DNA from 2 places in the Emticicia sp. GW821-FHT11C11 genome. Region 2 is predicted to be linked to the other one. Evidence: riboswitches for the same ligand, from Rfam matches in the RefSeq annotation. Region 2 holds a riboswitch; the other holds the start of a gene.

Region 1 (15,050 bases), on a different contig from region 2:
GCAGCAGAGGGCGATGAATTGGCACAGAAAATATTTGATGAAGTAGGTGAAATGCTGGGCAGCGGACTTGTATCAATGATCAGAATTCTGGACATCACCACAATATTGATAGGCGGTGGGCTGTCGGCATCTTTCGATTACATTATGCCGGCTATTAACAAGCAGCTGGAATATTGGCTTACTCCTTATTACTTAAAGACCCTGAACATCAAAAAAGCAACATTGGGCAATGATGCCGGCCTTTTAGGCGCAGCAAGCTTGTGTTTCTGATGTAGAGATATACCTCATGCAGGAAGTATTCTGAGGAGTACTTCCTTTTTTTATGATTTTCTAAACCAGATTGTGATTGATGGAACTCTCGCATGCCATTTCAGATGCTGTACTTACCCTGACAGGTTTTTTTGTTTTCTTCCGCTATTTACTCAAACTTAAACTATCCGTTTGTCTCACCTGGGGAGCCTTTATTCTATCAGTAACTCTGGCTGCTCTTTTTGGAACACTGCGTTTCCTGGGAGTATGGTCTTATGCCATTACTGTTTCTGAATTTTTTCAACATTCGGCAGGGAGTATCGGAGCATTCGGATTAGTATTTGCCAGTTTGTATCTGGCATTAAGAAAACCAATGCCCGCCTTTGCGGCATATGCAGTATTGGCGCTTGGACTTGTAATTTTTGGATGGGTGAAACTGACAAATAACCATCAATTACTCAGCACTATACTGACCGTGGCGGTGCCTGCGGTATTTCTTATCGGTCTATTAGGATTAATTAAAGGAGAACGAACTGCAGCAATATGGTTGATTATGGCCGTAGTGGCACTAATTGTAGGGACTTTTAACAAGAATCTTATTACGAATGTAGTTGTTGATAGCACTGATATCTATCATTATATGCTAAGTGTAAGTCTGCTTTGCTTCGGAAAAGCGGCACGGTATCAGACTTATTGATTATTGTTCAATTACTTTCGGCACCAGAAAGTATTCACCATCTTGTTTAGGTGCGTTTTTCAGACCCTTCTCGCGGGATAACTGGTTTTTTGCAACATCTTCTCTGAACACATTTACCTCTTCGCTCATGTGGGTCAAAGGTGCTACCTCTGTAGTATCCAGTTCTTTGAGTTGATCCATCCAGTTAAGAATTTTAGATAAATCTTCTACCATTTTCACTTCTTCCTGCTCGGTCAACTCTAATCGCGCCAGGTGCGCTATTTTCTTTACAGTTTGCTGTTCTATTTTCATACTCTGCCACTATCGTATTTAAACAAGAATATCCGGCTATAAAATCTGATCATTATCGGTGCTGCAAATGTACGGTTAATCCTTAAAATGATTCGCGATTAGTCCTTATATTTATCTAAAGTACTCTGAATAACCTCATAAACCTGTTTTTTCAGTATGTCTACGTCTTTTTTCGTCAAGCCTGTGGTTTCTACCGGCTTGTGAAATATGACTCGTATCCGGTGTGGGCGCATCAGTATTTCGGGCATCACTTTATAATTATCAACCAGAGAAATAGGTACAACAGGTACCTGTTGTTCGATAGCCATAGAAAAAGCCCCATCCTTAAAAGGGTGAATCATTTGTGGAAAATTGGTTGAATGAATACCACCTTCTGGGAAAATCATGATACTTCTACCGGATTTCAAGGCTTTCAGCGAGCGGGCAAGCGCTTTAGTACGGCTGCCTTTATCGCTTCTGTCGACCTGTATATGCAGTTTGGCAAACATATAGCCAAACAAGGGAATACTTTTTACCGAGCTTTTGCCTACAAATGCAAAATAGTTCTTAATAACTGTACCCATAAGGGCTATGTCGAGGTAGCTGAAGTGATTGGCACAAAATACGTAGTTCTTTTTCGTGTCGATTTCCGCCTCATAAATGATTTTTACAGGCATACCTGCTATGAAAAAAAAGATATGTCCCCAGATACGGTTGCAATGATGGGCTACGATTTTCCACTTTTCTTTTTGCAAACTAATGTAGACAACCGGGTATAGCAGCAGGAAAATTAATAAAAACCAGAAAATACACCAGCCAGTATAAAGTTGGGATAGTAGTTTTTTCAGACTGCGCATCGGTACTTGTTCAGGGGAATGATAACACAAATATAAGTGTAATCTATTCCCCTGAAAAAGAATCAGTTTATTTTATCTCTTTGCGTAAATCGACAGGTTTGTCGCTTTTGCGCATTTTGATGTTCAATATTTCGACTAAGAATGAGAACGCCATGGCAAAATAGATATAGCCTTTAGGTACATGTACTTTAAATGCTTCTGCAACTAATAAAGTACCTATCATTACCAGAAACGCCAGTGCCAGCATTTTAACTGTTGGGTGTTTCTCAACAAATTCGCCTACACTGCCCGCAAATAGAAGCATGGCAATGGTTGATAATATTACTGAAATAGCCATTACTGTTATGTCGCTGGTCATACCGATGGCAGTAATAATAGAATCAATAGAGAAAACGAGATTGATAACCGCGATGTCAAGAATGGCTCTCGAAAGTTTGGATGCGGTTTTCTTGCCGGACACGTTTTCTTCATGACCCTCCAGTTTGTGATGGATTTCAGAAGTTGATTTGTATAATAAAAACAACCCACCCAGCAACAGAATGATGTCTTTACCGCTGAAACCGATTTCAAGTGGTAGACCGATATCCTGGAGATTGAATAATTCTTTTTCTAAACCGAGGATCCACCCTAATACAAAAAGTAAGCCGATACGTATGGCCATGGCCATGATAAGCCCGATGCGTCGTGCCTTCTTTTGCTCAGTTTTAGGAAGTTTCGACGAAATGATAGAAACGAATATGATGTTATCCACTCCCAATACAATTTCTAAAATTGTAAGGGTAATAATACTTGTCAATGCTGCGGTTGTAAAAATCTGTTCCATTATTGTTTGATACGGTTTATTTACTTACGAAAGTATTGGTTTTAATGTTTTATGCCAAATATGAACTTGATAAATGGATAATATAATACACTGACCACGCCCGAACACCTGATGAAAATATGGATGGTCGCAAAAAAGTATTAGAATTAAATGGAATATTAGTTGATATAAGAACCTGTATTCTCTATTTTTGTTCTACTCAATCTATTTTACGTTAACCTTAATGAAACTTGATAAATCGTTACTTTCTGAACCTTCTTTAACTCAGCTTCCCGAAAAAGTCTTACAATTTGGTACAGGTGTTTTACTTCGCGGTTTGTGTGATTATTTTATTGACAAAGCTAATAAAGAAGGGATTTTCAATGGCAGAATCGTTGTTGTTAAATCGACCGATTCTGGTGGAGCCGATACTTTTGCCGAACAGGATAATCTATATACTATCTGTGTAAGAGGTATTGATAAGGGTATGCCGAAAGAAGAAAATATTGTTTCTTCAGCTATCAGCCGGGTGCTATCAGCACAAAGCCAGTGGGCCGATATTCTGGCAACAGCCAACAACCCTGCTATTGAAATCGTTATATCGAATACGACCGAAGTCGGTTTGCAATATGTTGAAGAAAGCATTACTCAGACGCCACCGGCTTCGTTCCCAGCAAAACTGACAGCTTGGTTATATCAGCGGTTTCAGGCAGGACTACCAGGAACAGTAATTATACCAACCGAACTGATAGTAGGCAATGGAGATAAACTAAAAGAAATTACTCTTCAACTCTGCGCATTTAATCAATTGCCTGACAACTTTATAGATTGGCTTAATAAAGAGAATCATTTCTGTAATTCGCTTGTCGACAGAATTGTGCCGGGCAAACCCAAGGGAGAAAAACTAACACAATTATACGAGAAACTGGGATATGAAGATGACCTGCTGACTATTGCCGAGGTGTATCGCTTATGGGCCATAGAAGGAGGTGAGAAAGTGAAAGAAGTTTTATCTTTCCATGAAGCCGACCCGGGCGTGAAAATAGAAAAAAACATAGAGCAGTATCGGGAACTGAAACTCCGCATGCTGAATGGTACCCACACCCTGATGTGCGGAATAGCCTATTTATCAGGCTTTGAAACCGTTAAAGAAGCTCTGGCAGACGAATTGACAGAGAAATATATTACGAATCTGATGACCACCGAAATTGTTCCGGCTATTCCGTATAAGATAGAGCCGAAAGTTTCGCAGCGTTATGGAAGAGAGGTGTTAGACCGGTTCAGAAACCCCTATCTGGAACACCAATGGATTAGCATTACCCTGCAGTATACCATGAAGATGCGTATGCGGAATATCCCGCTGTTGCTCAATTACTACAAAGAGTTCAACACCGTGCCGCAGTATTTCACCCGTGGGTTTGCCGCTTATCTGTTGTTCATGAAAGCAGTAAAAGAAGAAAACGGTAAATATTACGGCCAAAAAGACAATGAATTATACCTGATTCAATGTGATTCGGCTGAGTATTTCTATAAAGTATGGCAGAATCATACAGTAGAGCAGGTAGTAGACAAAGTGTTAGCTAATACAGCACTTTGGGGTAATGATTTGACCAAGCTACCGGGATTTGCGGAAAACGTAAGTACGCACCTGTCGAACATGAGGATGGCTGGTGTGCGCGAAGTAGTTGCGGCATTAAATGTTTACGCATAAGTAATATACCAGACATAAAAGAAGAAGCCGTCTCAAATCTAATGATGAGACGGCTTCTTCTTTTAATATAATTTAACTGATTTACCCTTTCCTGTTAAACCACAAATACACCGGTACACCAATGGCAACAATGCCGAGCCCCGGATATGTAAACTGCGGTTTTTCTTTGATCAATATCAGAACAATAACCGAAGCGATAATTACATACAACATAGGAATTATCGGGAAACCGGGCGCTTTGATAGGGCGCTCTGCATCCGGCATTTTACGACGCAGAATAAATATGCCATAGATAGTAAAGGCATAAAATAAAATAACCACACCCATCAGGTAATCAAGCAGGTCACCGTATTTACCGGTCAGGCATAAGAAGCTTGCCCAGAAACACTGCCACCAAAGGGCATTCTGAGGTACTCCTCTGTCAGATAATTTACCGAAATTTTTGAAGAACAAACCATCTTTGGCCATGGTATAATATACCCGCGCACCCGAAAGGATAAGCCCGTTATTACACCCGAAAGTAGAAACCATAATCAACAAGGCCACTACAATAGAAAAACCTTGTCCGCCTATTAGATTAGCTGCAGCTGCAGCTACACGATCTTCACTGGCAAACTGTATACCTCTGCTGAAAACATCGGTACCGTTAGGGTCTCCTTTAAGCGGTAGAATACACAAATAGGCTACATTCATAAGCAGATAGAGTACCGTTACCACCATAGTACCGATGGCCAACCCTCTCGGAATCGTTTTCTTAGGTTCTACCACTTCATCGCCGGCAAAGGTAAGGCCGTTCCAGGCATCGCTCGAAAATAAAGTACCTACCTGGGTTACACCTATCGCCAGAATAATGGCAAAACCGCCAATGGCAGTGGTAACCCACTCATCACCTACCTTCGCAGAGCTTGTGGCATCAAATATATTGGAGAAGTTCAACGAAATCACGTCGGCATTAGCACCCAGAATAAAACCCAGAATAATCAGCAGGGCTATGGCCCCCAACTTGGTAGTACTGAATACATTCTGAATAATCTTACCTTCTTTCACCCCTCTGGTATTGGCATAAGTTAGAATAATGATGCTTACAATGGCCAGTAAACGTTGGGAAGTTAATTTAAATGAAGTATCGCCCAAGGCAAAAATTTCATGTTTATCACTGATGAAATCAGGAAACAACACACCTGAGTACTTGGCAAAAGCAACTGCTACTGCGGCAATGGTACCGGTCTGTATAACGGCAAAAAACGACCACCCGTAAAGAAACCCCGTTAGTTTACCATAAGCTTTTTGCAAAAATACATATTGCCCACCTGCGTGAGGGAACATGGCCGTTAGCTCGCCGTAGCACAAAGCGCCAACCATAGTGAGTACACCTGCCAGCAGCCATGAGGCCAGTAACCAGCCTGAAGAACCAACCTGGCGTGCCACATCGGCACTTACAATGAAAATTCCGGAGCCAATCATAGACCCCGATACGAGCATCACAGCATCGTATAAGCGGATTTCTTTCTTAAAATTTGCCAATTGTGTTTTGTTAAGGTTTATAGATAGAATGATGGTTAATCAACCAAATTGTGTTCTTTCAGGTAGTCAAATATGAGTTTGTCAACGGCTGAGCTTTTCTCTTTATCTGCATAGGTAAGCCAGGCTATTTCTTCAATTTCGGCATCAGGTTGTAATGAACCTATATAGTCAGCCTCATAACAGGTCATCATTACCTGTATTCCTTCCGCATGCCCGTGTGCCTGTGCTTCAAATCTTCCGAAGAATTGGATAGATTCCGGCAGTAAATCAACTGTTAACTCTTCTTTTATTTCCCTCCACAGTGCCGCTTCGTCATTTTCACCGGTTTCTCTTTTACCACCCGGAAAATAAAAAGTATCCTTGCCCCGGCTTCTGGTACTTAAAATCTTACGGTTTTCGATCCGTATCCAGGCAAGTTTATCAATCTTTTTCATGGCTTACTGCTTGGCCAGTTTACTGTTCTGGTAGCCGTAAGCAAAGTAAATTACCAGCCCTAGAATCATCCAGATAATGAACATACGCCAGTTAGACCAGCCCAGTTCTGTCATCAGATACAGGTTCGTTAAGATACCCAGCACAGGCAGCAGAGATAAATTATGTTTGAAGCTTAAAACCGCCATAGTTATCCAGACCAACCAGAATACAAACAAGAGGGGTCTTTCTTCCATATGCTTCAGCACGTCACCCTCCGAATAGGTCAGATACAAGGCTACCAGCATCAGCAGTGCGGTGAGATATTTGGCATTGACATAAGGAATCCTGAATTTGGCATCTTTGCTGAGTCCTTTGGTATCCAGATACAAAACACCGGCACAAACCAGAATAAAAGCAAAGAAAGTGCCCACACTGGTGAGGTCTACAAAGAAGCTCATTTTGAAGAAAAGAGATGGCACGGCCACTAAAATACCGGTGATAATAGTAGAAAAACCCGGCGTTTTGAATTTAGGGTGAATCTCACCGAATTTTTTACCCAGTAAACCATCACGGCTCATGGCCATCCAGATACGTGGCTGACCGATTTGATAAGCAAGTAAAGCACTGGTAATGGCAATTACGGCACTTACTGAAATAATTCCTGCCACAAAATCGAAACCTACTTTTGAAAACACGTAAGCGAGCGGGTCAGCTACGTTTAATTCCGTGTAATTCACCATTCCGGTCAGCACGGTTGTAATGAGTATATATAAAACTGTACAGATAAGCAGACACAACAACATGGCTCTGGGTAAATCTCGCTGTGGATTTTTGGCTTCTTCGGCAGTAGTAGAGATGGAGTCAAATCCAATGAAAGCAAAGAAAACAGAAGCAACCCCGCTGAGTACCCCCTCAACACCGTTAGGTGCAAAAGGTGACCAGTTTTCAGGTTTTATGTAAAACGCACCAGCCAGAATTACTAATAAAATAACCCCCATTTTTAGGGCAACCAATATGTTACTGGCATTGCGCGATTCCTTAATACCAATATAGCAAAGTGAAGTAATCAGTACGGTAATAAGCCCGGCAGGCAGATTGAATATAATTTTGATGAATCCCAGATCCGGAGCATTCTGAAACGCACTGGCGAATAGTTTTTGGCCTTCGCTTATATTAAGGCCTCCGGCCTGTACGGCCTCATAGGCTTCTTTGGCAGATGTATAATCAATAGCCAGCCACATGGGAAACTGAATGCCGAACCCTGCAAGCATGGATACAAAATAGCTTGACCATGAAATAGCCACCACCATGTTAGATACCGCATATTCAAGAATAAGCGCCCAGCCGATTATCCAGGCCAGCACTTCACCAAATGATACATAAGCATAAGTATAAGCGCTACCACTCACGGGTACCATTGATGCAAACTGTGCATAGCTGAGTGCCGTGAAAACACAAGCAATAGCAACAAATACAAATAGGAGTGATACGGCAGGGCCACCGTTGAAACTGGCCAGCCCGATGGTACTGAATATACCCGCGCCAACAATGGCGGCAATTCCCAATACGGTTAGGTCTCTTACACCAAGAATTCTCGCTAAAGAGTGGCTTTCATCACCTGATTCTGATTCCTGAACGGCCTTATTGACATCTTTCCTGCGAAATAGCGAATTACTCATGAGTGTTTAGATATTTAGGTTTTTATGAGTTTGTTATGGTATATTCTTCAAAACTAATTGAAAAAAGACAATACTTTTATCAAAAATAAGATTTTTGTCGGAGTAAGCTTATTTTTGGAAGTAATTTTTGAAAATACGATATGATTGAAAGGCAGTATTCTGAAATTTTATTGGTCAAAATCTTGTCTGTACCTGATTTGAAAACTAACTTTGTTGCACTCAACTTGTCTAGACAAGTTAGATAAAAAAATGATTCTTCAATTTTTAAGTATATAAAAGTGAAAGCAGCGGTTTATCGTGGTAAAGAAGCAATAGCAATAGAAGAAGTAGCTGTGCCGACTCTTGATGAGGGCGAAATACTGCTTGAAATTGAAACCTGCAATGTATGCGGAACAGATTTGCGTACTTACCGGCATGGAGATAAGAAAATAACACCACCGCGTATTTTAGGACATGAGTTCTGCGGCAGGGTGGTGGAATCAAGAAATACGGATACCGATATAAAAGTAGGCGACAGGGTGCTGATGTACATTGTTTTGTCGTGCGGGGAATGCCGATACTGCAAAGCCGGAAGAGAGAATCTTTGCCAGAGCCGTACAACCATGTCCTATCACCTCGATGGTGCTTTTGCCCCTTATATGAAAGTACCTGCCAAAGCGGTGCGTCGTAAGCAATTATTTAAAGTAAGTGAAGAACTGCCTGCGGAGCATCTGAGCCTTGCCGAGCCTTTAGGTTGTGTGATTAATGCACATGGGCGTGGCCGGCTGGAAGTGGGCCTGAAAGATAAAGTGGCTATAATAGGTGCCGGGCCAATCGGGGTAATGCATGCATTGGTTTCACGTTATCAGGGGGCACAGCAGGTAGATATGTATGATGTAATGCAAACCCGGTTGGAAAAAGCCACTACCTTTGATATCGACCATGTGATAAAAGCCGATAAAGAGGGCAGCCATTTGGAAAGAGCGCTTGAACTGACCGATGGACTGGGCTACGACGTAGTGATTGTTGCCGTAAGCGTGGCACAGGCACAGGCCGATGCCCTTGAAATAGCAGGAAAAGCGGGCCGGGTAGAATACTTTGGTGGGTTACCAAAAAGCAATCCTTTTGCTACGCTCAATACCAATCATCTGCATTATAAAGAATTGCGTATCAGCGGGTCTTATTCCGAAAAAATGAGTGATTTTCAGGCTGCTACGGCTTTGGTTCAGAAAAAGAATTTCCCGGCAGATAAGATTGTAACACACCTATTGCCATTGGACAGAATTACGGAAGCATTCACGTTGATGGAGTCGGGCGAGGCTTTAAAAGTGAGTATCAAACCTAATTTGTAGAGACATTTTATGAATACAGCATTGATAAATAGTGTAAAAGGGCTTGAATGGGGGCTTTTTATTGATGGGGAATCTGTTCCGGCAGAAGATGGGTCAACTATTACCATCTATTCTCCTGCTGACAGAGAGCCTGTTGCTACCATTGCGCGTGCTACACCCAATGATATAAATAAAGCTGTTGAAACAGTTCAGACGGGATTTAAAGAATGGGCAAAGCTGACGGCCTATCAGCGGGAGAGTATCATTAAAAAAGCTACGGCTTACGTACGCACACAGGCTGACCGGATAGGTATGCTGATGGCGCTGGAACAAGGTAAGCCCTTCAACCAGTCGAAATCTGAAATTACAGGCTCCTGCGATACACTCGATTATTTTGCCTCAGAGGGTGTGCGGGTAGAGGGATATGTAAACCAGACTGAAAAACAAGGGGTTTTCTCGATGGTAAAATATTATCCAGTGGGGGTTTGTGCACTCATTACACCCTGGAACTACCCCGTTTCTTTATTATCCTGGAAACTGGGGCCTGCTTTGGCTGTCGGTTGTTCTGTAGTGGTTAAACCTACCACAGTTACACCGTTATCGCCAATGGCGTTTTGTCAGGCGCTGGTAGAAGGAGGCATTCCGGCTAAGGTTATCAGTGTGGTAACCGGACAAGGTGCGGTAGTGGGTGACGCGCTTGCAAAGCACCCATTGGTGAAGAAAGTAGCTATGACGGGCTCAACAGAAACCGGCAGGAAACTGATGCAAACCGTAGCGCCTTATCTGAAAAAAATATCATTGGAACTGGGCGGGCAATGCCCGGCTATTGTTTGCGAAGATGCCGATATAAAGAATGCAGCGGCAGTAATAGCCTATAAGGGATTCAGAAATATGGGGCAGTCGTGCAGTAGCGTCAACAGAGTATATGTGCATGCCACAAAACATCAGGAACTCGTGGCAGAATTAAAGAGGAACGCAGAAAAACTAACCATTGGTGACGGCGTAAGCGATGGCGCAGTGGATTTAGGGCCAATGACTACAGCCGACGGCGTTATGACCTCAAAACAACATATTGAAGATGCTATCGGTAAGGGCGCTTCATTGGTTACAGGAGGAAGGGCGCCGGAAGGTGCGCCATATGAAAAGGGATTTTATTTTCTGCCTACCATACTAGATAACTGCAATGCTAACATGAAAGTAATGCAGGAAGAAACATTTGGTTGTTTAGTAGGGGTTGAAACCTTTGAAACACTTGATGAAGCTATCACCAAGGCCAATGATACCAGCTACGGGCTGGTGGCTTATGCTTTTACAAAAGATTTTAAAACAAGTATGCACCTGAGTGATGCTCTGGAGGCTGGAACGGTATGTATCAACAATGGAGCAGTAAATACCAATTATGCACCCTATGCAGGCTGGAAAGATTCGGGTTATGGGGTAGAGTTATCAAGAAATGCTGTTTTTGAATACCTTGAAACCAAGCATATTAAAATTGAAAGCGTATAGCTTTTAAGAGCGATACCGGGCAAAAATATGTTCGTCGTACAATTGTCCTTCTTTGTACAGAGATTTTTTCAATATACCCTCTTTTTCATAACCTGCCTTTTGAAGTGCTTTCATAGAGGCAAGGTTATATTCAAATACTCCGGCATAGATCCGGTGAATATTGTAGTTGGCAAAGGTGTAGTCGGTTATCTCGGCAATAGCTGTTGAGATAATGCCATGACCCCAATACGGCTCACCCAACCAGTAGCCTATTTCTGCATTTTGGCGGTAGATATCGTCTTTCAGCATAATACCAATGCCTCCGACAGCTTTGTTGCCAACTTGTATGGCAAAATTCTCGGGAGAATCTCCTGCAATTTTCACCCATTCATAAGCGTCTGTAATGGTATAGGGGTGAGGGAAAATGTCTTTCAGGTTCTTCCAGATGCGATAATTATTGGCATTTTCGGCCAAGGATTGCTCATCGCCTGCCTGCCATTTTCTTAAGAAGAAATTCATTCAGTTCGGTAGATAATCTCTTGTTTAGTCAAAAGCTCCTTGATTCGTGCACTGTCAGAAAACGCAAAAATAAGTTCTTTTTTAGGCAAATCGTTATCTCCGTCTTCCCAACGCCAATCTTCACAGATAGCATCCAGTAAATTGAACAGCGTGCCAATTTTTTCCGGGTTTCGTTCTTTTTCAATAAAATGCTCAGACGGAGATATGTATAATACTATTTTCTCGTCTTCCAGCCACGACAGGTCGCTTAACAGTTCGTCGAGCTCGTCTAATGTAAAACCGAATTCTTCCGGAAACGCCAGCGCATCGGCTATTTCTTCGTAGAAGCCGCGCAGTGTCTGCGTTTTAAGACCGTCCAGTTCAACGATGGAATAATTATCCGGAAGTTCTAAATTATTGGTAATCAGAAAATTAGGCATAAGATTGATTAGGCAGGAATAATTTGTGGTCTGAAACTCAGACCACATAAAAATCAGTTCAATGAAAATGTAGGGACCTTCATCACTATCGAATTATTAAACATTAATTCGGTAATGGTGGGAGTCATATAATCTATCAAAGGAAATTCGGCAATAATATCCATTACTTCCAGCTCGTCCTGAGCGTTTATAATACACCATAATCTGCTTCTGTCAGACGACAACGCGTATGAATGCAGTTTTCCTTCTTCTAACAATTGATTTACAGCAATTCGTTGATAAGGAATTTTGGCAATGAAACCTTCAGGGAAAGGCACCGGCAAATCAAATTCCACCATAAATTGAGTCATAATCTCTTCTCTTGTTTTATTAAATAGCACAAAATCTATACCACACTACCGAATTTACTTTGGTTTAGCTTTATGAAGTAGTGTTCAGGTCATAAATTTCTATCACTAATATAAACAAGTTTTCTAAAAAAAACGTTTTCTTTGCACAACTTATCTCAAAAGGGGTGCCTTAATATAACGGGCTGAGATTATACCCATTGAACCTGATGCAGGTAATTCTGCCGAAGGGACAGAGAATAGTACTGTAGGATGCGCACCTGCAGAGCTATTTGCTTTCATTTAAAATTTTGTTTAACCAAATGAGCCTGATAGGGCTCACAAGATTTTACTCCTTTGCCTTGTTAAAATTTTCGTGATACAATGAAAAAATTAACAAAAAGTGTTTTAAGTACCTATTTAAATCAATCAAAATTCTTCCGATTGACCGTATCGGTCGTTTTACTGTTTCAGATTTTTGCTTTTTCTGCCATTGCTCAGGATTCTACCAGAATCAATGCACTGAATGAGGTAGTGGTGAAGTCGACCCGTGCCAATGAAAAAACCGGGATGGCTTTTACGAACGTGTATCAGCGCGACATCAAAAAACAGAATCTGGGGCAAGACCTGCCTTTTCTGCTCAATCAGCTGCCGTCAGTAGTGGTCAGTTCAGACGCCGGAGCCGGTGTCGGCTATACCGGTATCCGTATCCGTGGGTCCGATCCTACCCGTATCAATGTTACACTTAATGGAATACCCTATAATGACTCTGAGTCGCAGGGTACATTCTGGGTAAATATGCCCGATTTTGCTTCCAGCGTGCAGAGTATTCAGGTGCAAAGAGGGGTTGGAACTTCCACCAATGGCGCCGGGGCTTTCGGAGCCAGTCTGAATATCAGTACTTTGGGCTATGAGCGTGAGGCTTTTGGAGAAACCAATCTGTCGTATGGCTCATTCAATACCGTGAAAGCCAATGTGCTGGCAAGCACAGGTTTGCTGAACAATCATTTTGTAGTAGATGCCCGTTTATCAAAATTATCATCAGACGGATACATCGACAGAGCCAGTTCAGACCTGAAATCGTTCTATTTTTCGACAGGCTACTACAATAAAAGCAATTTTGTAAGACTGAATATTTTCTCAGGGAAAGAAGTGACCTATCAAGCCTGGGAAGGAGTGCCGGAGTACTACTTAAAGACGAATCGTACTTACAACCCGTATACTTATCCTAACCAAGTGGATAACTACCAGCAGGATAATTATCAGCTGATTTCTTCTTTTAAACTGAACGAGAAGTGGACTTTTAACCCGACTCTACATTATACCCGTGGAAAAGGGTACTATGAGCAGTTCAGAGCAATGGATGAGCTTTCGGTCTATAATCTGCCGAATCTGGTGCTGGGTGGAGATACCATCACAAATACTGATTTGGTGCGAAGAAAATGGCTTGACAATCATTTCTATGGTGTTACCTATTCATTCGACTATCAGAGCAATAAAAAGCTGTCGGCCAATATCGGTGGCGCATGGAACAAGTATGACGGGTATCATTTCGGAGAGGTAATCTGGACAAAAATGGCTGAGACACCGTCGAACGATTACCGTTGGTACAAGAGCCGTTCCATCAAAACTGACTTCAATATTTTCGGTAAGCTATTCTATCAGTTCACCGACAAGTTTAACTTATTTGCCGATGTGCAATATCGTACAGTTAACTATGATATGAATGGCATAGCCGATAAACTGCAGGATATTACCCGGAATACTTCGTTTCAGTTTGTTAATCCTAAGCTGGGGCTTAATTACCAGTTAGGCACCGTAGCATCAGTCTATGCTTCTTATGCAGTGGGTAATAAAGAGCCGAATCGTACGGATTTTATTGATAATGTGAAAGTACCGAAACCGGAGCATCTGGAAGATTTAGAAGCAGGATATCGTTGGGCGAATCAAAAACTGAGTTTTGATGCCAACTTTTACTATATGAACTACCGGAATCAGTTGGTACTGACCGGGCAAGTGAACGGAGTAGGGGAGGCAATCCGTGTGAATGTTCCGAAAAGTTACAGAGCAGGCATAGAGTTGGTAGCCAACTGGAAATTTGCTCCGCAATGGAGGCTCAATGCCAATGCTACTTTTAGTCAGAACAAGATTAATAACTTTACTGAAACCGTTGTGAACTATGACGGCGACCCTGATAAAGTAAATCAGTTTGCCAAAACAGATATCTCGTTTTCACCCAATGTAATAGCAGGAGGGCAGTTGTCATATTCTCCAATAAAGAATCTGGAATTTACCTGGTTGCCTAAGTATGTAGGCAAGCAATATATGGACAATACATCGGACGAGAACCGGAAACTGAATGGCTTTTTCGTGAATGATCTGCGAGCCAATTACACCGTGCATCCAAAGATTGTGAAAGAGATAACCTTTAGCCTTTTAGCCAATAATACCCTTAATCATCTGTATGAGTCGAACGGGTATACTTACAGCTACATTTACGGGCAACAGGTAGTTACCGAGAATTTCTACTATCCACAGGCAGGCACTAATTTCCTGCTGGCAGTTAGGGTGAGGTTGTAAAGCAAGGTAAGTTAAAACCGACCCTGACCCTACAGTTGGGGAGAGGGTCGGTTTATAATGTCATAGTTCTCATAATAACAGACAATGGATTGTGTAGCATTTGGATTAGAATCGACTAGTTTTTTTTTGTGGCTTTCTGATAAAAAAGATGCGAATGCCTTGATTATTCAGAAGCCGGTTCAGAGGGGTGAAAAATCTCTCTTTCTTC
Region 2 (15,050 bases):
AGCTGCCAGACTATCATTCATAATTAATAGGATTGAGAGTATGTTTGTTCAGCTGAAAATTTAAGATTACCGGTTCTGGTTATTCAACAATATAGCTTTTCTGCAGCAATTCACTTACGGCCTCTTCTACTTCGGGTTTGCATTCTTCTTCCGTAATGTCATATTCTTCGCAAAGATTTTCTATGATTTCCGGTAGTTCAAGGCCATCTTCAATGCCTTTCAGGATTCTGTAGATAGTTTCATTAAGAGAGATGTAATCGTTGGTTTCCAGATCAAGAAGAACGCCCTCGTCACCCAAGGGTGTTAATAAAATTCTTTTTTCGTTTAGTTTGTATTGCATCAACATCAGTTTTTAAATTCCTTATTGTGTCATTTAAGGAGTCTGTGAATTAGAAAATATCTGCGAAATAAAAATAAAATGAATTTAATTGATAGTTTCGTTCTGTTTTTTTTTAGAATGCCCGCACTTTCGGATTTATCAGGATAAAAATGTTTATTTGATAACGCCAGTTTACAGTTCAGGCCTCTTCGCTATTGGGAAACGAAGAGGCCGGAAAAATATTTACAGATAAGCACTTACACCAGCAATAGACCGCCATCTACTACTATGGTACTACCTGTGATATAGTCTGATGCTCGACTGGCCAGAAACAAGGCCGCATTGCCGATGTCTTCAGGTTCGCCTATGCGCTGCAAAGGCAATGACTGAATAAACTGGGCTGTTTGTGCCTGCATGGCTTCCAATTGTTCTTTAGGAATGTTGTCGCCGGCCATTTTTTGTATGCCCGGTGTGTTAATGCCTCCCGGAGCGATGTCGTTTACGGTAATGCCATATTTGCCAGCTTCTTTGGCAAAAGCCCGGGTGAGCATTCTGACTCCACCTTTGGATGAATCATACGGCGACAGATTCCCGGTAGGTTTCAGGCTGTCGACAGACGAGATATTGATGATTTTGCCGCCATGTTTTTTCTCAATGAGGGTATTCACAAAGGCTTTTGACAGAAACGCCACCGTTTTCAGATTCAGGTTAAGGGTTTTGTCCCACATGTCTTCGGTCAGGTCGGTAATGGGCATGTATTTGAAAATACCTGCATTGTTAACCAGGATATCGACATCGCCAAATGCACCGAGGGTGTGTTCTATCACCGCCGTGAGCGAAGCGGTGTTGCTTAAGTCGGCCTGATGGTAGGCAACTTTACCTCCGTTCAGTCCGATTTCGGCCAGTGTTCCGGCGGCTTCCTGCTCACTTATAATGTCTACAATCATTACCGAGGCACCCGCCTGCGCCAATCGTGCGGCTATGCCTTTGCCAATACCCATTGCACCACCTGTTACAATAGCTGTTTTATCTGTTAAGTCGAAAAGTTTCTGAATTGCTGTATTCATTGGTTGTCTTGTTTATCTGATATTGTTCTGAACTGATTATGATGCAAAGCAACAGCGCGAGCAAATGAAAAATTATGAGCGAAATCAGAGTTGGGAATGACGTTGCGCAAGCGCAGGCCAAAAACTGATTTGAATCATACCCAACGCTGTTGTGGGTCAGGGGCCAGCCGGAGAATATCCTGCAACTTTGTAGTGTTAAACAACCGTGTTACTATGAAAAAAATACTTTGCACTACCGACTTTTCCAGATCAGCTTCTAATGCTTGCCGATATGCCGCACAATTGGCGGCGCAAACCAACGCGCAGTTGTACATACTGCATGCGTCGCATCCGTCGTATACTTACACGCCCGATGTACCGGCAATGGTTTTTGACGATACAACCATACGTAGTTACTATGAAGGCAAGTTGAAACGACTGGCCAAACGCCTGCAGAAACAAGCCGGTGGATATGTATCTGTTGAGGCCATCAATAAAGATGGGCTTGCGGTAGATGCCATTATAGAAACAGCCACGCAACTTGAACCCGATATGCTGATTATGAGCACCGTCGGGCAATTGCCACGGAGCTCGGAACTGTTTGGAAATGTGGCAAGTGAAATGCTGTTGAAGTCGCCGGTGCCGTTGATGCTGGTGCCGCATAAGGCTAAATTCAAGCCGTTTGAAAATGTGTATCTGGCTATGGATGTAAGCGAAAAAGTAGACGCAGTGGCACTCCAACAAGTGCTTGACAACCTTAAACCGTTTAAAGCGGTTATTACTGTTTTCTCGGTAGTGAAAAATCCGGAAGATGCGGAGGTGAAAGAGGTACTGGTAAAACTGAGGGAATTGCTCAGAGAGCACCCGCATGTGATTGATGTGCATGAAGGTGAGAATTTTGTGACTGCGTTTCTGAACCATGCGCAGGCTAATAGAGCTGATCTGATGGTGGTGTTTCCGAAACATCATGGGTGGTTTGAACGATGGTGGAAGCTCTCGAATACAGAAGAATTGATGTTCAGAACTAAACTGCCTTTAGTGACCATAGCCTAATGGCACAGGTAATAGAAATTAACGCGCTTTGCGTGTAATCATAGTAGTTGAGTAGTAGCTTAAAGGCAGTATGAGGTTTCGTACTGCCTTTTTATGATTTTTGTCACGTCGAAAGTGGCGTTTGCTCATATTTTTTTTCCGGTGACAGGGCTAGCTTTGAATGCATATAGACTGAATCAAACAACATTAAACAATGAAAGTAGCAAACAACTATAGTTTATCTCCGGAACAGAAACTCTGGCAAAAAGAACTGGAACTACTTGCCGAAGACAACGATTTCCTGCTGAGCTTGCTGGCTTCTCTGCAAACCGAACAGGTGGTTACCCACAAACACGACGAGAAGATGAATATCTTCTTTAACCATTTTCAATACTTTTTCCATCGGACACGCCACCTGAAAGAGAGCCTTAGCCTGATTGAAAAACAAGAAGCAAGGAGGAAAGACAGATACGGATATATAAAAGAAGATGTGAGTTGCCTTATTGAGAAATTTGAAGTTTTTAAAGATAACTTCATGGCGTTTCTGGATTCTCTCACCGTTCAGAAACCGGTAGTTACTTATTATTGAAAATGAGGCTGTGCCTGCCGTAAAACAATTACTCCTTATTTGTTGAGCGTCGGCGGAAGTACTAATTGAAAGTGCAGCGCCTGATAACAAAGTTGTTAGTGCCGGCTAAGGCAGAGAAGTATGAGTGCATTTTGTTAAGACGAATCGGTCTTTAGTTAAGATATAATAAATATAAATAAAGATAAAACTCCATTTTTTAAAGATTTAATTTTGAGATTAAAAAAAAATGAAGATATTGCGTTAAGTTTTTACGAAAAATAGGTGAGAAGTCAAAAAGTTTGATTAAAATTGTTAAATTTCTGCTATTGAATAATACGAGCCTTTCATGGAATTAACAGATTCGTGAAAGAAAAATAAACAACTTTAGCTATTATACGTTAAGTAAATATTGTACGTTAGTGTAGTATAAAGGTGCATTGCCCAATTAGCTGATGGCATTTTAGCAATTACAAATAGTATGAAACGGTTTCTGCAGAATAATAGTATAAACAGAATCGGAGCAGAAAAGTATATAATAGCGGAATTGCCAAAAAAGCGGAGGGTCAATGGGTTTATTTATCTGCAGCTGAGCCAGATATAAACTGCTGATATTAGATTTAACAAAAAAGTATTAACCGACACTTCATTTACCCCATTCAATTTACACACTGTGAGTCACACCAGTCGGAGACTAACGCTGTCAATAGATGATAGATAAGACTCTGCCAGTGTTGATGATTTAAAAGGCAAATGTGCATTTAGGAAGAGTTTTTGGTTGCAATGGCAACAGGGCTGCTGTATAACAGATATTTACAATTGAATTAAAAGTTCAGGCATATTTTATATGAATAATTATTTAGCGCCCGTAGCTCCGAAAGGAAAAACTTTTGATACTGAGCTAAACCATATTTTGCGCACAGGCTCGGCAAAGGAAAAAGAGCATGCCTTATTGAATGTAGCCTTACTTGGAGAAAACAGTGAGAAGACCCTTGATTTATTTCTGACTTACATCAAGGATCCGCAAATGGAGACAGTGGCCTATATGTGTCTTCAGAAATTGCTTGGAAACCTGACGGAGTTTACACTTCTGAAGGTGCTTCCGGTGCTTATTGCAGGTCTTAATCATGAAAAGGAAGCGATCAGGTATTCGTGCCAAAGTGGTTTAGACAGCCTGGTAAAACCAGCCAATCTGAAAGAAAGCTCACTTGCTTTCGGGCCTATGCCTTTATTATTGAAGCAGAGCTCGGTTAAGGAATATCTGCAGTCTGAGTCAGCCGAAAAGATTATAACTGCCTTGCTGCACATATTTTACAGGCCGCATAATGATGCCGAGCTTTTTATGATAATGGAGCAACAACTGGCTAAGAATCTGCCTGCTGTTAATTGCATAGTAGGTGCTATTATTGATGTAAAATTATCAGCTATTGTTAAGAATATCAGTGCGCTGAGCGAGCTAAGTCTTAAGTCTTATGCTATGGCGCAGAATAACGGCCTGAAATCGAAATCATCGTGGGTTTACCGACGGTTTGATTCTATACGTGAGCTGGCAAGAGAGCATCTGACCGTAATGAAGGGTGGGGTAGTAGAGAAGTGAGTCTGATGTACAATACATGCCGACAGGAGTTTTAATTATTTAACCTAACCATAAACAATTGCTCTGAACATGGGGTTTTTTGACATCTTTAAAAAGAAATCAATTGAAATTCCTTCCCAGCAAGCACCCGATGAAATTGTTCCTAATGAACCGGCTTTACAATCTGTGAGCCTGTTTTATGAAAACAAGCCGGAAATGGATAAAGAGAAAATTCTTGCTGTGTTAGAAACAAGATTTGAAAATGTTGATTCAGCAGATAATGAATCGTCATTAGCTTTTTTTTTTCCTGATTACATGATTCACTTCACTGAAGGTTCGGTGCCTGCCCAAGGAGCGATTCTTGAGATAGACAGTGCCATTGATCTGAACAGGTTCACAAAGGCTTTTCAGCAGTCGTGGCATTGGAGTGAGGCCAAAACCGTGATGGAAAGCTGCCAGTACGAAATCAACCTGATAGACTTAATGTCGAGAAGCCTGCCGCATCAGCAAAGGTTAGATTTTTTTCAGAAGTTTGTCTGTGCGGTAATAAAGGCGACAGAGCCGACCGCTGTTTATTTCAGAAACAGTGAGAAACTGATAGAACCGCACGATTTCCTGAAAGCCTGTGATAACGAACACCCCGCTTTTCTTCATGGCGCCATGAGCGTACGCCTGTTCAGTTTGGGCAATGGCGAAATGCTGATGGATACACTCGGCCTGCATGCATTTGGGATTGCTGACTTCGAGTGCAGATTCAGTAACTATGAACCCGGTGAAATAGCAGGAATGCTAAGCGATATTGCCTATTATGTATTTGATACTGATGATATAATCAGAAACAATACTACGATTCAGGGGCTCGGGCAGAACCCGACCTGGCAAACCAGCTACGAAGATTCTAAAGCCGAACCGGCCAGATTAGTGGTCAACATTATTCCGAATTAGACAGATAATTATGCCACGCCCGGCACTTATGTCGCGGGCATGGCACTGATAAGATTACCTCCACCTGCGGTTAATGTACGCCGCTTCCCAGAAATCATATTCCAGTCGCGACGAGGTAATGAAAGCCTCTGTCATTTTAGCCTGTATGTCTGTTGTGGTGTTGGCAGCGTTGCTGTCGCATATAGCAATGGCAGCCTTTACGGCTATGCCGAATTCTTCTCCGGCATAGGTGTCAATCCATTTCTGATACGGATTATTGCCACCTTGCTGATGCTGATAAATATAGTCGCCAACGGCCTTGTAAATCCAGAAACAGGGTAATACGGCAGCCATGCCCACCTCTACGGCTTCGAGCGCTGCGGTGCTTTTCAGAAAATGTGCATAATGATGGCAGGCAGGCTGGATGCTGTCTTTGTCAACAATGCCAAAGTCTTTAAAGTATGACTCGTGCAGCGCGTTTTCTACAATAATGGTGGTTTCGGCATAGCGGAAGAACGCCAGCATGTCTGGAATAGTGTTGGCTCTTGCCCCGACAATAGCCAGCGCGCGACCGAAGTGTTCGAGATAGATGGAGTCTTGCAAGAGGTAAAACTGAAATTTTTCAAGAGGAAGTGTACCGGCTATCAATTCCTGAATAAATGACATCTGTAAAACAGATTCGTAGATAGGTTCTATTTGCTGCCAGGCTTGTTCAGACCATTTCATTTTTGATTAGTTTCTGAGGGTTAAAAAAGTGATTGAGGGGGCCATTACCATGGCCAATGGCTACGTCGGCACCATGCCTGATGGCCTGATGCACGTAGGTTTGTGCCAGCAACACGGCTTCAAACAGATCTTTGCCTTGCGCAATATAAGCGGCAATGGCCGACGACAACGTACAACCCGAACCGTGCGTATTGTTGGTTGGGAATTTCTCGAATTCAAACGGATGTATATGTCCACGGCCGTCGAAATACAAAGACGTGATGACAGGTGAATTGAGATGTCCGCCTTTGAGCAGCACCGATTGGCAGCCCAGTTGCAGAATTTTTTCTCCGGCTTCGTACATGTCGTCTAAAGTGCTGATGGGCATTCCGGCCAGAATAGCCGCCTCGTCCATATTAGGTGTAATAACCGAGGCTATCGGAAACAATTGCTCTATGATGGTCTGTATTGTGGTGTCTTCTATCAGTTTGTGGCCGCTTGTGGCCACCATTACAGGGTCGAAAACGAGTGGTACGGACGGATATTTCTGCAATGCGGCCACTATGGTAGCTACGAGTTCGGCAGTATGTACCATACCGATTTTAATGGCTCGTGGGAAGATGTCGTCCAGAATGGTTTCGATCTGTTCAGCTACTGCCTGATAGGGGATAGGGTAGATGCTGCGCACCCCTTGTGTGTTTTGTACAGGCAATGCCGTAAGCACTGAGGTAGCAAAGCAACCCAGAGCCGAGAAAGTTTTTATATCGGCCTGTATGCCTGCCCCTCCGCTTCCGTCGAATCCTGCGATTGTCAGTACTGACGGATAGGTATATTTTTTATTCATTTAAGTATTTCATTACGTAGTTCGTAGGCTGCTTTTTCGGGGTTTTCGGCTCCACAAATGGCCGATACCACAGCAATACAGTCGGCTCCGGCATGCATTACTGCCGAAGCGTTGGTGATGTTCATGTTACCAATGGCAATCAGCGGTTTGTTAGTCAGGCCTCTGATCTGCTGTATACCCTCCAGCCCCCATTCGGTTATAGTATCGGTTTTGGTAGGGGTAGAGAATATGGGGCTGATGCCCAGATGCCCGGCTGTGTCTACTTCAAAGGTATTCAGTTGGCTCAGGTGCTCAATAGAATACCCGATCTGCAGACGATTCCCCCATCTGCTGCGTATCTCTGTCGGCGGAGTATCACTCCGCCCTACGTGCACACCGAAAGCTTCAATGGCATTGGCTACTGCTATGTTGTCGTTGATAATAAGTGGTACGCCATATCGATCGGTGACTTCTTTGAGTTGTCGCGCTTTTTCGATGAATGTGGGAGTATCGAGCATTTTTTCTCTCAACTGAATAATATCTACTCCTCCGGCAATGGCCAGCTCAGCTACTTTGAGGAAGTCGCGTCCCAGACAGGCGGCTTCTGAAATAACGAGATATAACTGATATGGAAATTGCGGATGCATGAGCGTTATTCGATTTTCAAGGTTTGCAAAAATTGTTGTTCTGTTATGGTATGTAACGTATCCAATAATTGTACCTGCAAACTTCCCGGACCGGCGCATTGCCGGGCAGCTAACTCTCCGCTGATGCTGAATAATGCCATTGCGGCAGTTACCGCTTCGATTTTGTTTTCGATAACCGCAATAAACGCGCCAATGACAGCCGTAGCCGAACAACCCAAACCGGTAACCCGGGTCATCAGGGCATCACCATTGTTGAGATAAATGAGGATATCCTTACCCACTATGATATCGGTCTTGCCCGAAATGCACACCAGGGTATCGTATTGGTCTACAATCAATCTGGCAGCATCAATGGCTTCGTTGCTTTCGGCGGTGCTGTCTACACCTTTGGTAGGCGTGGTATTGGCTTTGGCCAGTGCGAGTATCTCTGAGGCATTGCCCCGGATAATGGTAGGCTTATAAGCCAGTAATTGGCTCAGGGTGCTGTCGCGGTAGGGGGTTGCTCCGGCGCCTACGGGGTCTAGCACCCAGGGTTTGTTCAGTTTTTGTGCCTGTGCAGCTGCCAGCAGCATTGACTGCACCCAGTATTCATCCAGTGTGCCGATGTTGATAACCAGCGACTGACAGATGGCGGTCATGTCTTCTACCTCGGCATGTGCATGCGCCATAATGGGCGATGCCCCCACTGCCAGCAAGGCATTGGCAGTGTTGTTCATTACTACAAAATTGGTGATGTTGTGCACCAGAGGCGACTGTGCGCGGACTGCGCTGATGTGTTTCCAGAGATTGTTTTCCATTGCTTTTGGTATTAAAGTACAATGGCTAAAGAAGATGATAAAAGAGGATAAGATATGCCTGTGTGCAGCTATATATTATTCGCTTTTCCCTACGTCGGTATCAACCGTATCAGGTTCAAAGGGACTCTCTCAATTCTTTTCAGAATACCCCTAAAGCCGGGGCAAAGATAGGGCTTTTTTGCAGAATGGCAAATGTCGATTTTCAGTTGCAGATTGTAGATTTGGGGCGAACTTTTAGTTCGACTTTATTGGATAGCTGTGTTTATTTGCATATTGACTAAGTTTTGGTATTACCTGCAAAGTTTTATAATTAGCATGAAGATAATGAAAAGGTAAAACTGACTCGTTATCTGAATATTCAGTAGTTGGATAGCCCCCTGCGGCAGAGTCCCCTTACTTGGCTTATGGCCGACACACACCGGGAGACTCTGCCGGGACATAACTTAATTTTAATCTAACCCATCTATCCACCCTCCGCCTTTTCACCATTTCAGGTGCGATGAAGAATGTTCAGCCCTTGGGTATAGAGAAGCCTATTAATTAATATCTTGCAATTAATCACCCATCTATCTACTTTTGTTGCTACTAATATTAAATCCCATAACATGAAACAAATTTTATTGCTGCTGCTGGCTTTTGTATTTTTTGGTTGTCGTGATGAATCTCCTGAACCTGATTTGTCTGCCGGGATAAAGGGAACTTATCAAGGGTATGTTGTTATTATCGATTCGCAGGAATATCCGTTTCCATTTGGTGATACCCCTTTCATATTCGAATTAATTCCGAAGAGCGCAAACACGTGTATCCTGAGAACATCGGCTATATTCCCCAATACTTCTGATACAGGTGAGATTGAACTTACTTTGGTGAATAGCGGAAGTTCAATAGAGCTATTGAAAGAAGAACAAAAATTCGGACTTGTGACGGGGAATATCTTTGAATTTTACTTTGTTGATTATGATGGCACGAAGGTGACCGTTAAGGCAAAAAAGATGTAGGAGTCGAATGCGCCTGTTGATAAATTCAGGATTTAACTGTTAATGATAGACCTCCTGCGGCCGAGTCCTCTTGCCTGACAAAGGCATGCGCACGCGGGAGACTCGGCCGGGACAGCCCTCTATCTCTCACCCCTGCCGTTTTACCATTTCGTTTATCCATATAGGAGCGAAGGGGGAGGTGCAACCTTTGGAAACGGGGTAGTCGCGGTAGATGCCCAGTTTTTCTCCTATCGCTACGGCACGTGTTCTGAGGTGTGGATGACAGATGCCTATTTGCGCCAGTGCCGAGTTCATTGTCCATTGTACAAAAGGATCAGCCGTGGGCATTTCAGTTTCTAATCTGTCAAGCAGGGCGCTGAGGTCGAACCCTTCCGGTTCTCTGGCAATTCGTCCGCTAGTAAGGCTCCAGCCGTAGCGAGCTACTGTTGGTTCGGCAGATTGCATCCACTTCCGGCGGAGCTCTTCTTTATCCGGATGTACTTTGATGACGTAGGAATAAAGCCAGTCGGCCAGTTGCGGGAACTTCTCCGAACGTGCCAGTTTGTCCAGTTCGTCGGTCGATAAATTCTTAGGTATCATTACCAGAGTTGCCAATAGTCTGGCTTCAATATTGCCTGTGGCCCACAATTCGAGTCCGAATGCATGATTCGTTTTTATTCTGTCGGCTATCTTTCTAATGTCACCCATTTTTACACCAAACTGGTTGTCGGGGGCACCGTTTTTCTTGTTCATCTTGTGCACCTTCTCGTTCGAGAGTGCTTTCAATTCGGTCAATATCTGGTCGACTGTCATAAGCTACATAGTTTTGTGCCCGAATTTATTCAATCTTTTTTAATCCGGCTATACCGACCGGAATAAATGAGGCATTGATGAGCGATTCTGTATCGGTAAATTAAAGCCTGGTCATTATCATGTCGATAGGTTTTCTGAAAGAATGCGCTACCTTAAATGTTTCTTTATAATGCCCAACGGCAATATACATGATCGGAACGATGTCTTCATCCATGACGGTAACCTCCTTGAATGCCTTCTCGGTGTCTGCCGTGAAACTGTTGTTTAAACAGCAGGTTGCTAGCCCTTTTGCATGCAGACTAAGCAGGAGTGCCATGGCAAACATTCCTCCATCGATGTACACCTGGTTGCGTTCGTATCGCCAAAAATGGCTTAGTTTACCTGTTACAACAAGCAGGGTATCAATGTTTTTACCGAATCCCTTATTTCCATTTTGAATAGACAAAAATTTCGATTTCAGGTCTTTCGTATCATTATTGACCACATATACTTTCCAGGCTTGTCTGTTACACACCGAGGGCGCATGGATTGCTGTTTTGATGGCCTCCTCAATAATCTGAATATCAACAGGGTCGGATGAGAAATCTCTGACGCTATGTCGGGAGCTCATGAAATCATCGAACGCAATGGTTGCATGCGACAGAACGTCTTCCCTTGCGAGCTCTTTTATGCCACCTGTGAGCGTATCGTCCTGCTTGTGTGATTCAATAAAGTTTTCAATGTGTTTTATCAGCGGATTGTCTACCTGCCAGTTTTCTTTGTTATAGCGCAGATACGAGTACAGGGTGTCTGTCGATACTTGAGTGAAAATATCATTACCGTACTTATTCAGATACGTTTCAAGAATCTTTATAAACCTGCTGATGCGCCTTTCTCCAAACGCTGTCCGGGAATCGGGGAGTGCTAATCCTTTTTCAATAGCATGATATTCTTTGATTAAAAGCGCCATATAATGATCCTTTTTTGCGAGGCTCATAGTGGCCGAATATTGATGGAATTTTTTCAGATCATACAGGTAATCTTTGCGCAAACGCAGATAAATGATAGCCGGTAATTTGACAAAATAAGCGAAGAAGGATATTCTGAGAGATAATATTTTAGGTGGAATAAATTTCTTTATTCGTTCTTTACGGGTCATAATTGCTGTGTTTTTATAGGATTACATAAAAGTACAAATAATTCTGTGTTCACAAAAATGTGCCAGACTGTTCGGCTCTTGGCGTAAGCATATAGTTTTGAGATGCAAAAGAGCCGGTTATAGTAAATTCTACCAGTTTTTCTTGCTTTACTTCTGACACTGACTTAGATTTGTTATTTAGAAAGCTTCTAAATAGTTTCTGGACACGGAAACATGAACCAAAATACCGGAACAATGAAAAAGAACATGTCTTTAATAATTGCTTTGTTTCTGACACTATTATCAGGAGCGTCGATGGCACAGAGTAATCCTTTCGGGGAGTCGGGGAATGCCTATACTTTGCCTACTTTCACCAAGAATAATCAGGGAGAACCCGTTTTGTACTGGACAGAAAAAGATAATGCTAACGTGCTGAGCCTGTATTTTACGGTGTCGAAAGACGGCGGTAAAACCTTTGGTGAAAAAAAACTGATTTATGCGAGCCCCTCGATAGGTAGCAGCCGACTGATGCGTCCGAAGCTGCTTTTTAAAAAGGATGGTAGTATGGCTGCCGTTTTTTCTTATCGCAATGAAGTGGCAGTGCTTGCCCCTGTAGCGCATGAAGGTGGCCACGGTAATCATGAAAAGCCTGCTACTCCGGCACCGAAGGCGAAAAGAGATTTGCAGATCAGATATACGGTTTCAAAAGATAACGGCACCAGTTGGACAGCCCCCGTATCGGTCGACTCAGATACTTCACGCCTGGTGAGAGGTTTTTTTGATGCCGTTGTATTGGCCAACGACGAGCTGGCAGTGGCGTATCTGAAAGACGTAAAAGGCAGCACGAAGCATGAAGAAAGAGACCTGCGCATGGTGATTACCAGAAACGGGGCGTTTCAACCCGAAAAAGTGATTGACCCTGTGGTGTGCGATTGCTGCAACATCAGTCTGCTGGTTGATAATAAAGGTACGCTGAATGCATTCTACCGTGATAATAATGATGATATCCGTGATATTGCCCGCATGACCTCGGCCGATAACGGTACTAGCTGGTCGAAACCTGCTATTCTGCATGACGACAAATGGGAGATTAAGGGCTGTCCGCATACAGGAGCTACATCTGTGGCTACCGCCAACGGCGCGCTGATTACCTGGTTTTCGGGTGCTAATGTTCAGGCAGGTGTTAGGTTGGTTACCTCAGACGGTAAACTATTGAAAGTGCTGAATGCCAATGCTAAAAACGGCACCGTAACTGCTGACGACAAGCAAGGTGTTTTTGTATGGGAACAAACCACCGAAGGCGGTACCAGCCAGATTCTATATACCAAAGTAGCAGGCGGCAAAGCGCTTGACGAACAGGTACTGAAAGGCTCTGACTACGGCCAGAATGCCACTACGCTTTTAGCGAACGGCAAACTACTAATTGCCTATGAAGTAGCTAAACCTAACCAGAAAACAGCTTTGAGCGTGAGAGTAGTGGAATAGAATATGAATGTAAGATACTGGGAGCCGGTGCGAAGCGCCGGCTTTTTTTTTGGTTAATGGGTAAGGTTTTGATGGCCTCTGCGACAGAGTCTCCGTGCAGGGCTTTGGATACGTTAAATAATTTTTTTTTATGCTTTGTTTATAAATTCCTTTATTTGTAAAACTTACGATTAACTCTGCGTACTCATCTGTGAAAATAAAGCTAATTTGCTGTGTTAAACTTCTGGTTTTGCCGATTTTGGGTATGGCACAGAATATTGAGATTACCCATAAGCCACGAATAGCCGGTTTGAAATTCGGTATTACTTTGACTACCTTTTATAGAGACATGAAAGATAGATGGCTGCCTCCGCCCGAGAATCCGAATGTAGGGTATCACGTCGGATTAGTTGCAGATATCATCAACACAAAAAGATTTACCAGCCAACTGGAGCTCACGTATAACCTGAAAGGTGCGTCTGAAGTATTTGAGTCACAAAACCAGACTACCAGAGTCCGTACAAAATTAAACTACGTTCAACTCGATATCATTCAGGTTGGTATAAAGCCGCTGGGTTTCCGGCCTTTCAATCCTTATATATCTGCAGGCGCGTACTATGCCTATCTGTTTTCTTCAAAAATCAATTATGAATTTTTATATTTTTGTTTTACAAGTGCAAAGTAAAAGCCAAGCCCCGAACCGTTGTGTGCAATACCGCAAAAAATTGTTGACAAAAAAATATATTGAATGTATAATGGGCTTACAAAGGAGATTTTATGGACAATGAAACTAAACACCAACAGAATTTTATAACAATCCAAATATTAAGGGCAATAGCGGCCTTAGAGGTAGTTTATACGCACTGTGCCAGTGAAGGTGGTTTTACTAATATAAAAAATACCGGGGGATGGGGTGTTGATATTTTCTTTATTATTAGTGGTTTTATTATAGCCTATACTGTTTCGAGAGATACCAGTAGATTTATGATAAAACGAATATTCAGAGTTGTGCCGTTGTATTATATTGTGACATTGTTAATAATACTTGTTGCTTTACTTTTTCCACACTTATACCATGGCACTAAAATTACCACTGAAAAGATTGTAAAATCATTGTTTTTTATCCCATATAAAGATGAGCTCAAGGGAAATTTGCCGATATTGGGGCAGGGATGGACATTAAGTTTTGAAATGTTTTTTTATATGACAATGGCTTTCTGCATTTTTATTGTAAAAAATAAAAGGTATTTGGCAGTATTTTGTTCACTTGTATTGATTATATTCTTAGTTGTTTTAAATATCTTCAAGATCGACTCCTTTGAATTGGAGTATTATAGGACAGGATTATTTCCTGAATTTATTTATGGGCTTTTATTATTCCCTGTCTATGAATGTATCAAACAAAAATCGGCTCATTGCCCTCCCCATGTATTGCGTATTAAAATTATTTGTTTGAGTATTGCAATTGTATGTTTTGCCTATTTGCTAGGCAGTGACATTATGGGGTTTTCTTTTTCAGAAAATAGAAACTTACAAAAAGGAATACCATCATTAATTCTAATAATAGCATTATTGACAATTGAAGATTATATAAACAAGAAAAATGTAACAATAAAATTTCTGATTTTGTTAGGGGAGGCAAGTTATGCAATGTATCTTTTTCATACTCATATAATAGCATTTCTTTATCGTGCTATATTCCCGAGAATCATTGGAGATATAAATATATTCTATATACAAATAGTAAAACTATTATTTACACTAATGGTTACAATAATACTAAGTATATATTTATATAAATTGATTGATATGCCAATACAAAAAAGTTTAAGAAAATTGATAAAAAAATAATTGTGGTTGCGGTACTGCACATAACTGGACTGTATGTGCTTCGTGGCCTAAAGGCCTTCGCACTGGTGCGTGTCTTCACGCACCGGAATAAAATTTTGTAACGTCCTAAAATAGGTTGACTATTACTCATAAATAGCCATTTGAATTCAATTAACTTAAACTCTTGGCTTGACTTTTGTTTTAAAGGGTTTCTATTTCGTAGAGGAAGGCATGGATGCACGGCCAATGCGAGGTATTGGATGGAAAGAACCAATCTATATTGAACGGATTGATGGAAAGTAATTTTAAAAACCTTCGCCATCAGAGTCCCCTGGCTTGGCTTTAGGCTATAGCACACGGGAGACTCTGATGGAACAATAGGTGCAAGCGTCCTGGAGACTCTATCGATACTCCG

Evidence for each region. Region 2 has a riboswitch for thiamine pyrophosphate ahead of thiM (hydroxyethylthiazole kinase). Riboswitches for the same ligand answer to the same signal wherever they lie in the genome.
Region 1: it holds a riboswitch for thiamine pyrophosphate, as region 2 does, so the genes downstream of both, AC1RRY_RS13255 (TonB-dependent receptor) here and thiM (hydroxyethylthiazole kinase) in region 2, are expected to answer to the same signal.

What each region holds. Positions count from the first base shown of each region.
Region 1 covers NZ_JBXARV010000002.1:779,254-794,303, reverse strand. Annotated here, with positions in the region: gene AC1RRY_RS13325 (ROK family protein) at 1-270, shown strand, start outside; gene AC1RRY_RS13320 (DUF6962 family protein) at 350-946, shown strand; gene gatC (Asp-tRNA(Asn)/Glu-tRNA(Gln) amidotransferase subunit GatC) at 947-1,237, opposite strand; gene AC1RRY_RS13310 (lysophospholipid acyltransferase family protein) at 1,336-2,073, opposite strand; gene AC1RRY_RS13305 (TerC family protein) at 2,141-2,896, opposite strand; gene AC1RRY_RS13300 (tagaturonate reductase) at 3,120-4,586, shown strand; gene AC1RRY_RS13295 (APC family permease) at 4,668-6,110, opposite strand; gene AC1RRY_RS13290 (NUDIX hydrolase) at 6,146-6,544, opposite strand; gene AC1RRY_RS13285 (amino acid permease) at 6,548-8,203, opposite strand; gene AC1RRY_RS13280 (alcohol dehydrogenase catalytic domain-containing protein) at 8,482-9,534, shown strand; gene AC1RRY_RS13275 (aldehyde dehydrogenase family protein) at 9,544-11,019, shown strand; gene AC1RRY_RS13270 (GNAT family N-acetyltransferase) at 11,023-11,517, opposite strand; gene AC1RRY_RS13265 (barstar family protein) at 11,514-11,936, opposite strand; gene AC1RRY_RS13260 (muconolactone Delta-isomerase family protein) at 11,990-12,286, opposite strand; TPP riboswitch at 12,437-12,534, shown strand; gene AC1RRY_RS13255 (TonB-dependent receptor) at 12,647-14,842, shown strand.
Region 2 covers NZ_JBXARV010000003.1:651,185-666,234, forward strand. Annotated here, with positions in the region: gene AC1RRY_RS17870 (PqqD family protein) at 80-340, opposite strand; gene AC1RRY_RS17875 (SDR family NAD(P)-dependent oxidoreductase) at 577-1,386, opposite strand; gene AC1RRY_RS17880 (universal stress protein) at 1,600-2,418, shown strand; gene AC1RRY_RS17885 (hypothetical protein) at 2,612-2,986, shown strand; gene AC1RRY_RS17890 (hypothetical protein) at 3,810-4,559, shown strand; gene AC1RRY_RS17895 (DUF4261 domain-containing protein) at 4,629-5,483, shown strand; gene tenA (thiaminase II) at 5,538-6,188, opposite strand; gene thiD (bifunctional hydroxymethylpyrimidine kinase/phosphomethylpyrimidine kinase) at 6,175-7,011, opposite strand; gene thiE (thiamine phosphate synthase) at 7,008-7,637, opposite strand; gene thiM (hydroxyethylthiazole kinase) at 7,643-8,434, opposite strand; TPP riboswitch at 8,504-8,596, opposite strand; gene AC1RRY_RS17920 (hypothetical protein) at 9,040-9,432, shown strand; gene AC1RRY_RS17925 (DNA alkylation repair protein) at 9,559-10,224, opposite strand; gene AC1RRY_RS17930 (nitroreductase family protein) at 10,325-11,362, opposite strand; gene AC1RRY_RS17935 (sialidase family protein) at 11,597-12,826, shown strand; gene AC1RRY_RS17940 (outer membrane beta-barrel protein) at 13,071-13,490, shown strand; gene AC1RRY_RS17945 (acyltransferase family protein) at 13,583-14,656, shown strand.